Regions from separate parts of the Bradyrhizobium genosp. SA-4 str. CB756 genome, predicted to be linked through region 3. Evidence: riboswitches for the same ligand, from Rfam matches in the RefSeq annotation. Region 3 holds a riboswitch; each other region holds the start of a gene.
What was found. A riboswitch is a leader RNA that binds a small molecule or an ion and turns the genes downstream of it on or off. The one in region 3 is predicted to bind cobalamin.

Region 1 (4,041 bases), 1.2 Mb from region 3:
TTGGCTGTACAGCATCACGCCCGGGGTGATGTCCCAGGTGTAGCCGACGCGGCCGGTGACGGGATTGAACGTCGTCGAGAAGGGATACCCCTTCGCGGACTCCAGCGTGCCGTCGGGGAAGAAGCGGGTCCGGTCCAGCTTGATGTCCTCGAACCGGATGCCGCCGATCAACGCGAAGGTCGAGGTCAGCTTGAGCCGGTCCTCGAACGACAACGAGGCGGTGTTGACGCGGGTGTAGATCTTCTCGTCGCTGCGAGGGCCGTAGGGCCCGCGGTCGGGATTGAGCAGGTCGACGTAGTCGTTGAAGAACAGCGTGTCCTGCGAGACGTTGAACTGGTTGTTGCTCGCCGCCACGGTCGCGACGAAGCGGTTGTCCATTCCGCCAATGCTGGAATTGACGGTGAGGTCGGTGATGTTGCCGTAGAGCCGCTGCGCGTGATCCAGCGCCAGGCGCTCGCGATAGATGCTCTGCGCGCCGGCGAAGTTGCCGACAGTCTGGTCGAACGACGAGATCTCGTTGTTGAACCAGTGCCGGTGCGCGTCATAGCCGTAGACTTGGCTGCGCAGCGAGATGCTGTTGGTGATGTCCCATTGGAAGCCGCTGCGCAGCCAGAGCTCACTGGCGCCGCTGTGATTGTCGAGCACGTTGTAACTCGTGGTCAGCGTACGCGCGTCGATCGTCGGCGGGACTGGCGTGCCGCCGCCGAGGTAATAGTTGCTCCAGACCCCCGAGACGATGCCATTCGTCGGCACGATGCCCGGCCCGTTCGCCGGTACGATCGGCGTGCCCCAGTAGAAGCGGTCCTTGTCCTGCCTGTATTCGGCTGCGCCCCAGACCTTCAGGCTATCGTTGACGCGATAATTCAGCTGGCCCGAGACATTGCTGAGCCTGGAGTAGCTGTCCTCGATGAAGCTCTTGTCGTTGAAATGGCTGATGTCGAAGCGGTAGTCGAGGCCATCGATCAGCGTAGAGCCGCCCGAACCATAACCGGCGCGATAGCCGTTGAAGGAATCGTAGGAGGTGAAGGCTTCGTTGACGATCGGACCGGTATGCGGCGCTTTGGTCACGTAGTTGACGGCGCCGCCGGTTGCGCCAAGACCTGCCACCAGCGAGTCCGGTCCCTTGATGATCTCGACCTGCTGCAGGCCCGCGACATCCATGGGACGGCCGGTCATGGTCGACGGCCCGATCGGAATGCCGTTGTAGAGGGTGTTGAGCTGATCGCCGGAAAAGCCGCGCATCGAGAAGATCGCTGGTGCCCCGGGCGCATCGCCGCCAGTCACGCCGACTGCCGCCTTTGCGACGTCGGTGGTGGTCCGGATGCCCAGGTCCTGCATGGTCTGCTGGCTGATGACCTCGACGGTCGCCGGCGTCTCCCGGGCCGAAATGCCGAGGCGAGAGGAGACCCCGGCGACGGCGGCGGTGTTCAACGGTGTCGTGTCGCCGGCGGGCGGGTTGGTGGGCCTTGCAGCGATCGGTGCTGTCGGTCTTCGCCCCGTGGCCCGGCGGGCGGTCCGAGGCTTTTGGTTGCCCGGGCTGATTGCAGGCGCCGTCCTCGGTGTGGACGGGGAGACAGTCACTGGACCGATCTCCACGGGCGGCTTGTCACGGTCCACGCTCTGCGCGATCGCAGCCGCCGACAGCGACACGGAAGAGAGCAGGGAGATCAGGAAAACACGTGAATAGCCTGGCGCAACGCCGGCACGAGAATGAAGAGTTTGCACGACAACGCTCTGCGGCGACGCAAATAAACTGTCACCGCGGTTGCCTTAGTCATCTACCTTCGCCCCAGGCGGCAGATGCAGCGGCTACTTGTCCGACATCGGGGCACCCCGCCCAATGCGTTCGCGCGTGACTCATGGCTGGCAGCAGGTTTCCTGGCTCGCGGGTCATCGCCTTCGACCGCCTTCCCAGAGGCCCGAACGGGGCTCCAGTGGTTCGTTTGGTCGTCGGCTATCCGCCTACAGTTGCGGGGGCAGCCGCGGAATTGTCCGTCGAGACGGACGCACCGCATTCCCTTGAATAGTCCTTGCGGACACTACCGATCATGAAACTGGCAGCTGGCGATGAAGCCGTCAATATCCGAAGGGGACCCGTCGATTGGCCCGACCTTCGATAATGGCCATGTGTGGCTGTTTTGCCCGACCATCCAAATTCGCGCCGGCATCGATTGGCGCGCGGCGCAATTCCGCTGGCGCCTTCTGCCGCTGCAAACGCTGTTCCCGAAATCTAGAGACATTTGCGAGACCTGCGAGCGCTTCGATCGCTCGCCCAACCGCAAACCAAGGAACGCACCATGCAAACGTCGCTTCACTCCCGTCGATCCGCCATCTTCCTGCTGATGGCAGCCGTGAACATCGGACAGATTTCGATGGCGCACGGCGAGGTGCCAGTCCCCGATGCGATCGTCGGGACATGGGAGGCGGACGACGGCACGGTGAAGCTCGACATGTTCAGGAGCGGAACGGAATTCCAGGCGCGCATGCTCTACGGCAACGAGATCGTGGAGGCGGACAACGTGACCTTCAAGAAGGACGCCAAGAACCCCGATCCCGCGCTGCGTGCGCGGTCGCTGAAGAACATTGTCTTCATCGCCGGCTTGCGCTGGGAGGATGGCGAGTGGGGCGGCGGCACGATCTATGACGCCTCGTCCGGCCGCACCTACAACTGCAAGGCCACCGTCAAGGACGGCAAGATGCACCTCCGAGGCTATCTCGGGCTGCCCGCGATGGGACAAACCCGCACATTCCACCGCGCTCGCGGCTGAACGGATTTCCGCCAGGCCCGAACTGTCTTGCCAAAGCGCGGTCGCTGGTACCGCGCTTTTTCTTGGGAATACAGCGGCCCAAATCGGTCGTCAGGATTGGCGTGTTATGCAAGTCTATTGGCGCGCTTGGTCAGTCAATTCCTGCCACGGAGGCCGCAGGATAAGACAGGAACGAAGAGAGGTTGAAATGTTCGACAAGTCGAAGAGAACGGCGCTCGTCACCGGAGCGTCCTCCGGCATGGGCAAGGAAATCGCAAGGCGTCTTATCAAGGACGGATTCCAGGTCTTCGTCGCCGCGCGGCACGTCGACAAGATGGATGATCTCGTCGAGCTCGGGGCGAGGTCCCTGAGAATGGACATTTCGAGCGAGTCCGACATCCAGGCGACGGTCGATGCCATCCTGCGCGAGGTGGATGGCGTCGATGTGCTCGTCAACAACGCCGGCTTCGGCCTCTACGGTCCCGTCGAGGAGGTCGGCATCGACGAAGCGCGTTACCAGTTCGAGGTGAACCTGTTCGGCGCCGCTCGCCTGACGCAGCTTCTCTTGCCGAAGATGCGCGAAAAGCGCGCAGGCACGATCGTCAACATCACCTCGATGGGCGGCAAGATCTACACCCTCCTGGGTGCCTGGTACCATGCGACCAAGCATGCGCTGGAAGGCTGGTCCGATTGCCTGCGACTTGAACTGGCTCCGTTCGGCATCAAGGTCGTCGTCGTCGAGCCCGGCCTGATCGAGACGGGATTTGGCGATGTGGTTGCCAATGGCCTGCTCAAACGATCGGGTGGAGGTCCTTACGCCAAGCTGACGCAGGCCGTCGCGAAATCGACCCGTGCGGCTTATGGACAGGGACGCGGCACCAATCCAAGCGTCATCGCCGGCGTCGTGTCCAGGGCCGTGAAGGAGCCAAAGCCGCGCACCCGCTACGTTGCGGGTAAATATGCCTTGCCCATGATCAAGATTCGCGAATGGTTCGGCGACCGCCTGTTCGACCGCGTGATCATGAGCCAGATGCGCTAGGATTGTTCATGAGTGGTACAGCGGCAGACAGATGCAAGGTCCCCCGAGCCTTTTGGCAGGCCGTTGAACATATCGGCGTGCCGCCGGCCGTGCTGTTGCGGCAGGCGAAACTGCCGGCGACCTTGCACCTGAACGAGCAGGGGCAGGTCACCACAGTGCAATATTTTGCGCTCTGGAGAGCGCTGGAGGAGCTGAAGCCGGAGCCGGGGCTCGGCTTGATGCTGGTCCAGAGCGTCGAGACGGCGGTGCATCCGC
Region 2 (4,041 bases), 1.4 Mb from region 3:
ATCATAAAAGCCCATCTCGGGCACGGTCATCTCGCCGACGACCGGACCGGCATAAAGGCCCGAAGCCAGCGCAAGCTGAGCAATCGCGGCCTGAGCGGCAACGGGGCCACCGGTGTCGCAAAGCACCTTGAGCCGCCGCAGCGTCGAGACCGGCAGGGTCGAGTAAGCATCGAGCCGCGTGTCGTCGCGGCCGTCGGCCGGCAGCACGGCCAGCACGATGTTACGATCTTTGGCGAGCTGCTGGAGCGCCGCAAGGCCATAGGGCCAATAAGATTCTCCGCCGATCAGACGCACCAGGATGCCGCGCGCCTGCGACAGCGTGCGCTCGATATAGGTGTCGACCGAGAGCGGATGACGCAGCTCCGCGAGATTGGCGAGCCGCAGCGACGGCAGGCTGCTACGGCCGCGCCGCCAGCCCGCCGCGAATGCGGCAAGGTCGGAATCCGAGTACGAGAGCACCACGAGATCGGCCGGGTCCTGGCCGATGTCTCTTGGCGTCGCGGTCTCCTCGAGACCCCGGCTCTCGCGGAAGACGACGTGCATCAGACTCCCAATCCCGCCTTGATCGCGGCCTCATCGATATCGCCATGCTCGCCGATCACGACGAGCTTCGACTGCCTGAGACCCGCGCCCCAGGGCTTGTCGAACTGGTGGCGCACGCGCTCGCCGACGGCCTGAAGCAGCAGGCGCATCGGCTTGCCCGCGACCGCGATGTAGCCCTTGGCACGCAGCACGTTCTGCTCGCGCGCCAGCCTCTGCACCGACGCAACCAGCGTATCGACATCCGCAACCTCCGGAAGATCGATCACGACGGAGGCGAAATCATCGTGCTCGTGCTCCTCCTCGCCATCGTGATGCGACGGGCGCGCGGCAAGATCGTTCTCGGCGGCGGCGCCGAGCCCGAGAATGACGCGCGCGTCGATCGCACCGTCGGTGACGGGCAGCATCGGCACGCGGCGCGGCATCTCGGCGGCGATCGCGGCCTTGGCGGCTTCAATGCCGGCGCTGCCGGCGAGATCGGCCTTGGTCAGCAGCACGATATCTGCGCAGGCGATCTGGTCCTCGAACACCTCCGAGAGCGGCGTCTCGTGATCGAGATTTTCGTCCGCGGCGCGCTGCGCTTCGACAGCCGCCGGGTCCGGCGCGAAGCGACCGGCGGCAACCGCCTCGGCATCGGCGAGCGCGATCACGCCGTCGACGGTGATGCGCGAGCGGATCTCCGGCCAGTCGAATGCTTTCAGCAGCGGTTTTGGCAGCGCCAGGCCCGAGGTCTCGATCAGGATGTGATCGGGCCGCACCGGGCGCGCCAGCAACTGCTCCATGGTCGGAATGAAATCGTCGGCAACGGTGCAGCAGATGCAGCCATTGGCGAGCTCGACGATATTCTCCTCCGGGCAGTTGGCATCGGCGCAGGATTTCAGGATCTCGCCGTCGACGCCCTCGCTGCCGAACTCGTTGACCAGCACGGCGAGCTTCTTGCCATTGGCATTGCTGAGCAGATGCTGGATCAGCGTCGTCTTGCCGGAGCCGAGAAAGCCCGTGACCACCGTGACAGGGACTTTTGCGAGCGAGTTCATTCGGCGGCCTCCGGCAACACGGCAATGGGGGGAATGCGGGCAAGCGACTGCTTGCGGAAGATTTCGGGCCGGCTGCGCCACGGCACGAGGCCGTCGGGCGCGGCCGCATAGGCCGCGGCGCCCGCGACCACGTCCTGCGCGTTCGCATCCGACAGGCGGCCATAGACATAGGACCAGCGGCCGGGCGCGCTGAGCGCGACCGAGCAGCCCTGGCTGCATGCAGACAGGCATTCGACGGGAACCACGTTGACGCCCTCGGGCACGCCGGCCTCGAGGATCGCGCCATGCAGGCGCTTGCCGGGTGTGGTCTCGCCTTCGCCAAGCGTCTGGCCAGCGCGGCAGGTGATGCAGACGTGAAGTGTGACGGTCATCGCCTCTTCCAGAATAAACAGCGGGAGGCGAAGAGGCACACGGACCATTCTCGTGAAGGCCCGTTTCCCCGTCGCGGAACACCCCGTCCGCCGGTCCAAAACTCGTCCGCGCTGGCAGGTCTCCCGGCTTGCGGAGCAGGGTTTTGGCCCTTCGATCCCCGCCTTCCCGATCCCCTAGGGGATCAGTGGCTTCGGGCATCTCTCCGGTCACGGTCGCGGGGGCGGCTGCATTTTGGACCCAAATCTTGCCGATTCGGACCCTATCGCATTCCCTCTTCGCCTGTCATAGGACAGGAACCAGTGCCGGGCCACCATTTGCCCCCGGCCGCCTCTTGTCAAGCCGAAGGACCGGGACCGATGACGCCAGAACCGGATACCCAAACCACTGAGGAAACCGACGCCCGCCACGCCCAGAAAATGGCGAAGAAGAAGGCCGCCCGCGACAAGATCATGGCGACCAAGAGCGGCGAAAAGGGCCTGATCATCGTCCACACCGGCGCCGGCAAGGGCAAGTCGTCCTCGGCCTTCGGCATGATCGTCCGCTGCGTCGCCCATGGCTTCCCCTGCGCTGTCGTGCAGTTCATCAAGGGTGCCTGGGATACTGGCGAGCGGCGTCTGCTCACGGGCCATTTCGGCGAGCTCTGCCAGTTCCATGCCATGGGCGAAGGCTTCACCTGGGAAACGCAGGACCGCGCCCGCGACATTGCCGCCGCCCGCGCCGGCTGGGAGAAGGCCAAGGAGCTGATCCTCGATTCGAACCTGCGCATGGTCGTGCTCGACGAGATCAACATCGCGCTGCGCTACGACTATCTCGACATCGCCGAGGTCGTCGACTTCCTGACCTCGAAGCCGCCGATGACGCACGTCGTGCTCACCGGGCGCAACGCGAAGGACGAGCTGATCGAGATCGCCGATCTCGTCACCGAGATGACGCTGGTCAAGCATCCCTTCCGCTCCGGCATCAAGGCGCAAGCCGGCGTCGAGTTCTGAGCGCGATGGCACGCGCACTGATGATCCAGGGGGCCGGCTCGGACGTGGGCAAGTCGCTCATCGTGGCCGGCCTCGCGCGCGCCTTCACACGGCGGGCCTTGCGCGTACTTCCCTTCAAGCCGCAGAACATGTCGAACAATGCGGCCGTCACCGTCGATGGCGGCGAGATCGGGCGTGCGCAGGCGCTTCAAGCGCTCGCGGCGGGCGTCGAGCCGCACACCGACATGAACCCGGTGCTGCTGAAGCCCGAGACCGATGTCGGCGCGCAAATCGTCGTGCATGGAAAACGCATCGCCACCGCGCGGGCGCGCGAATACGCCGCGATGAAGCCCTCGCTGATGGGCGCGGTGCTGGAGAGCTTTGAGCGGTTGAAGGCGCGCGCTGATCTGGTGCTGGTCGAAGGCGCGGGCAGTCCGGCCGAGGTGAATCTGCGCAAGGCCGACATCGCCAATATGGGCTTTGCGCGCAAGGCCGACGTGCCGGTCGTGCTCGTTGGCGACATCGATCGCGGCGGCGTCATCGCCCAGCTCGTCGGCATCAGGACGGTGATCGACCCCGACGATGCCGCGATGATCCAGGGCTTTGTCATCAACAAGTTCCGCGGCGATCCCACGCTGTTTGACGACGGCTACAGGCTGATCGAAGAGAAGACTGCGTGGCGCGGCCTCGGCGTGCTGCCCTGGTTCGCCCGCGCGGGCGAACTGCCGGCCGAGGACGCGCTGGGCCTCAGTGATGCGCGCAAGCCCGGCCAATGCAAGATCGCGTGCCTCGCGCTGTCGCGCATCGCCAATTTCGACGATCTCGATCCACTCAAGCTCGAGCCAGGCGTCGATCTCCTGATGGTGCGCCCCGGCGAAGCGATCCCCGGCGACGTCAGACTGGTCATCATCCCCGGCTCAAAGTCCACCCGTGGCGATCTCGCGTTCCTGCGCGCGCAGGGCTGGGACATCGATCTGCTCGCGCATCACCGCCGTGGCGGCCACGTGCTCGGCCTATGCGGCGGCTATCAGATGCTCGGACGCAGCGTTGCCGACCCCGATGGCATTGAAGGCCCGGCAGGTGATACGCCGGGGCTCGGGCTTCTCGATGTTGAGACGGTGATG
Region 3 (4,041 bases):
CGCCCGGTCCGATCTGATTTGGATATTCGTAGTTCCTGAACGCGTCGAGTAGTTCCATTTTCGAGCGCGACGTCTCGATCGAGATGACATCTGCGTCCATTGCAGCGATCGCACCGATGATGTCGTTGAACTCCGAGTAGCACATATGTGTATGAATTTGCGTTTCATCGGCGACGCCCGATGAGCAGATGCTGAAGCAATCCACGGCCCAGTCGAGATAGGCCGTCCACTCAGATCGACGCAACGGCATTCCTTCGCGCAGTGCGGCTTCGTCGATCTGGATCATTGTCGCACCAGCATTCTCGAGATCGCGGACTTCGTCTCGGATCGCGAGCGCAATCTGGCGACAGACCTCGCTTCTGGGAATATCATCGCGAACAAAGGACCAGTTCAAAATCGTCACCGGTCCGGTCAACATGGCCTTCATCGGCTTCCTCGTTAGTGATTGCGCGTAGCGCCACCAGTCCACGGTGATAGGCTTCGGCCGCACCACATCGCCAAACAGGATCGGTGGCCTGACGCAACGCGAGCCGTACGACTGCACCCATCCGTTCCTGGTAAATGCGAAGCCGGCGAGGTGCTCGCCGAAGTACTGCACCATGTCATTGCGCTCGAACTCGCCGTGCACGAGGACGTCGAGACCGATGTCCTCCTGCCAACGTACGGCGCGCGCAGTCTCCTCCTTGAGGAACCTGTCGTATTGCTCGTCACTTATCGCGCCTCGCGCATGCGCCGCACGGGCATTCCGGACCTCTGTGGTCTGCGGAAACGATCCGATGGTCGTGGTAGGAAAAGCCGGTAGTCCGAAACGATTGCTTTGGATCTCGGCACGACGGGCAAATGGGCTCCCGCGTCGACGCATGGTCTGATCGATCGCTTTCATCCGGACAGCGACATTGGCATCACGGATTTTCGGCGAAGTCCGGCGAACAGTCGCGGCACATTCCGACTCGGCAAGAGCTGGCGCAACATTCTGGTCGCCTGCGAGTGCCCGCGCCAGGATCGCAAGCTCCCGCATCTTCTGGACCGCAAAAGCGAGCCAGCTCTTGACGTCGGAAACGAGCCCGGTTTCAAGTTCAACATCGACCGGCACATGAAGCAGCGAGCAGGATGGGGCAATCTGTACACGGTCCTTGCCGAGCTTCGCAATCGCGGGTTCGAGCCGCTGGCGCAGCGACGACAAATTCGACCGCCATACATTCCGGCCGTCGACGACACCGAGCGACATGACGAGATCACTTCGGCCGCCAGCGATGATCTGGTCCAACAACTGTGGCGCTCGAACTAGGTCGAGGTGTAGTCCGGCAACTGGCAGGCTCAACGCGGTATTCAGATTGTCCCCGAGGTCGCCGAAATAGCTGGCAACTAAGATCTTGATGGCCGGCACCTCCTTGGCGAGCCGATCATAGGCATGTCGCAAAGACTGCCGCGCCCTCTCATCCAGATCAAGAACCAGGCAGGGCTCGTCGAACTGAACCCAATTTGCCCCACGTTTGGCCAATTCCTGCAGAACCTCGATATAGGCCGGTAACAGTTCATCCAGTAGTGAGAGTGGCTGGAACGCAGGATCGGGACTCTTGCCGAGCTTTAGGAATGTGACCGGCCCGATCAGGACAGGGCGGGTCTGAAAGCCAAGGGCCTTGGCTTCCTCATACTCCTCGATCGGCTTGCGAGAGCATAGCCTGAAAGTCTGCCCTCTGTGAAACTCGGGCACCATGTAGTGGTAGTTGGTATCGAACCACTTGGTCATCTCCTGAGCGGGTGCGCCAAATCCGCGCGGTCCGCGACCGCAACTCGCATCCTGATCGTCGCATTGTGACCCCCGGGCCATGGCGAAGTACGTCTTCAGCGAAACGGATTCGGCGTTCGAAGCGTAAATCTCTGGGATGGCGCCAACCATGACACTTGTGTCGAGCACCTGATCATACAGCGAGAAATCGTTCGATGGAATGACGGTGACGCCGATAGATTTCTGACGAGCCCAGTTTGCGGCACGCAGGCCAGCTGCGTCCTCGAGCAACTGCAGTTCGCTGCGTTTTCCCGCCCAGTAGCTTTCAAGAGCGAGTTTGAGCTCGCGCCTTGGACCGATGCGTGGCGTTCCAAGCGTGGCAACCGGAAGGGAGAGAAGAGACATAAGTTAACCCCATGTTGGGGGCAAAGGCCGTGGCGGACGCAGGCAGGGGAAGTCGCGCGGTGCGACGGCTGCTTGGCGCACCACCGGGACACCCCGCCCGTGGACGAATAATTGTCGGGGCAGGTCTCCTGGCTCGCGGGTCATCGCTTCTGTCCGGCCTTCCCGAAGCCGCGCAGGCTTCAGTGACATCGTTGGACAGCGGCTTGCCGCTCACAGTTGCGGGGGCAGCGCCGGCATTGTCACCGGCTTCCCTCTTAGCTCCGGATCAAGTGGGACCGGAGAACCTCGACGATTTGGATTATCGGCAAGACAAGTCTTCCGTCAACCTCTCAGATTATGTCGCAAGCTGGTGCTGCAGCATCCGCTACGCGAATGACCGCGCATCCTTATCGCTGAGTCGATGTAGATGCGCTCTGCAGTCAGCGATATTGTGATGACCATCGCAGCTGCCCTCTGGCCGCACGCCAGTTCGGTGGAAGGGATAAAAGCGGCTTCCGCGGTCGGGACTTCTGCCTGGAGCAGAACGCATTTGATGCGTGTCCCAGGCTTCCCAGCAGGTTTTTCGAGCGCGTCCGCCATCCAGCCGCCCTCTCGACCAGCTGGATCCGTGCTGCACAGGCCTAAGACACGTGGCAAAGTCAGCAACATACCTGACCGGCACGTTGATTTGCAGTGCCAGCCAGACTCCAAATGCTCGGCGCGAGTGCCGGATGTCGCGAAAGAAGCGCCAAACGCGCTCTGGCCTCTCGGCCGCGAGTACCCAGAGGCATGCCAGAGGACGAAAGCTGACACTCCGGTAACGATAGTGAGCCAAACAGTTCTGTGGCGGCAAACGTGCTCCCAATTCTCATCAGGAACTTGGTCGAGGCGTTCAGCTGCGCCCACCGAACATTCGGCGCGTGACGAGGGTGCATAAGCCGCGCTGAACGGAAACATCGAGACGCCCGCACGTCGGAAAGCCGACAAAGAGGGCATAGAAGCGGTGCGAATTGCCGTCTATTAACCTGGCACGAGGAATGCAAGTCTTCGGCATGCCCAGTCTCCTCCTGCTGGGCATGTCTAGCACAGCAACTTGAGGCTGTCGCCGGCAACGAAGTTAGCGGCGCGTGATAGAGCGCCTGCTCGCACGGGACACCATCGGTCCCCCGTCGCGTCGTCGCTAACTTCTTGCGCTCGCGCATAACAGGCTGAAGTTGCCCGCTCTGCAATGACGTGTGGATGAAACCAGATAGGCCAACAGTCATGAGAAAAGTGTCTGGAAGACGCGCGTTATTGTTTTGTCTCGGTCGATCCCTGATCTGTCTAGCCGGGCTGGCTGCGACTGGCGACCGTGCTCGCGCTATCGAGAGCCCCCATATCGAAAGATTCAAGTCAACGTGGCGAGCGCAAGACGGTGAGACAATAGAACAAATTATCTCCAACGTCTCGAAAGTTGCACGGTTCGTCCCTCGAATGTGGGGCGTCGCTGAACTTGACGGAAACGACTATGTTTTCGTTTCGTGGACCAGGCACGCGGATGATGTATTAGACGAACAGCACGTTATCACCTGGAGGATCGCACTCGACGGCACGTTTCAACTTGCGTCGACCTATGCAAAGCCGATCGAATTGGGCTGGCACGCCCTGGCGCTCGGGTTGATCGCCAGTGAAGTCAAGGATGGCGAAAGGGACGCAAATCTTCGCTTTCTGCATGATCCGAGCAACTTCAACTTCGTGACGACCACGCAGGGCCCGCTCGGCGATCTCCTGCGGCAGGGCCGCTGCACTATCGTTGAGCCTGTTGGAGTGGACTACTTGCCGAAGCAGAAGGACAAGCCGACCGAAAAAGGTGATCTGTGGCGCGTTTTGCTTTTAGTGAACTGTAATATCCCAGGGCCCCGTTTTTACACCCATAACGGGGTCATCAC

Region 1: linked by a shared signal. The riboswitch ahead of BRAGE_RS0123275 (TonB-dependent receptor) and the one ahead of metE (5-methyltetrahydropteroyltriglutamate--homocysteine S-methyltransferase) in region 3 are both predicted to bind cobalamin.
Region 2: linked by a shared signal. The riboswitch ahead of BRAGE_RS0122340 (DUF1636 family protein) and the one ahead of metE (5-methyltetrahydropteroyltriglutamate--homocysteine S-methyltransferase) in region 3 are both predicted to bind cobalamin.

What each region holds. Positions count from the first base shown of each region.
Region 1 is NZ_KI421499.1:4,750,380-4,754,420, reverse strand. Features, by position in the region: gene BRAGE_RS0123275 (TonB-dependent receptor) at 1-1,725, opposite strand, end outside; cobalamin riboswitch at 1,852-2,059, opposite strand; gene BRAGE_RS0123270 (DUF2147 domain-containing protein) at 2,298-2,768, shown strand; gene BRAGE_RS0123265 (oxidoreductase) at 2,956-3,786, shown strand; gene BRAGE_RS0123260 (AraC family transcriptional regulator) at 3,795-4,041, shown strand, end outside.
Region 2 is NZ_KI421499.1:4,556,059-4,560,099, forward strand. Features, by position in the region: gene cobN (cobaltochelatase subunit CobN) at 1-543, opposite strand, end outside; gene cobW (cobalamin biosynthesis protein CobW) at 543-1,577, opposite strand; gene BRAGE_RS0122340 (DUF1636 family protein) at 1,574-1,948, opposite strand; cobalamin riboswitch at 2,045-2,265, opposite strand; gene cobO (cob(I)yrinic acid a,c-diamide adenosyltransferase) at 2,306-2,938, shown strand; gene BRAGE_RS0122350 (cobyric acid synthase) at 2,944-4,041, shown strand, end outside.
Region 3 is NZ_KI421499.1:5,917,796-5,921,836, forward strand. Features, by position in the region: gene metE (5-methyltetrahydropteroyltriglutamate--homocysteine S-methyltransferase) at 1-2,134, opposite strand, end outside; cobalamin riboswitch at 2,236-2,437, opposite strand; gene BRAGE_RS0128750 (nodulate formation efficiency C protein) at 3,377-4,041, shown strand, end outside.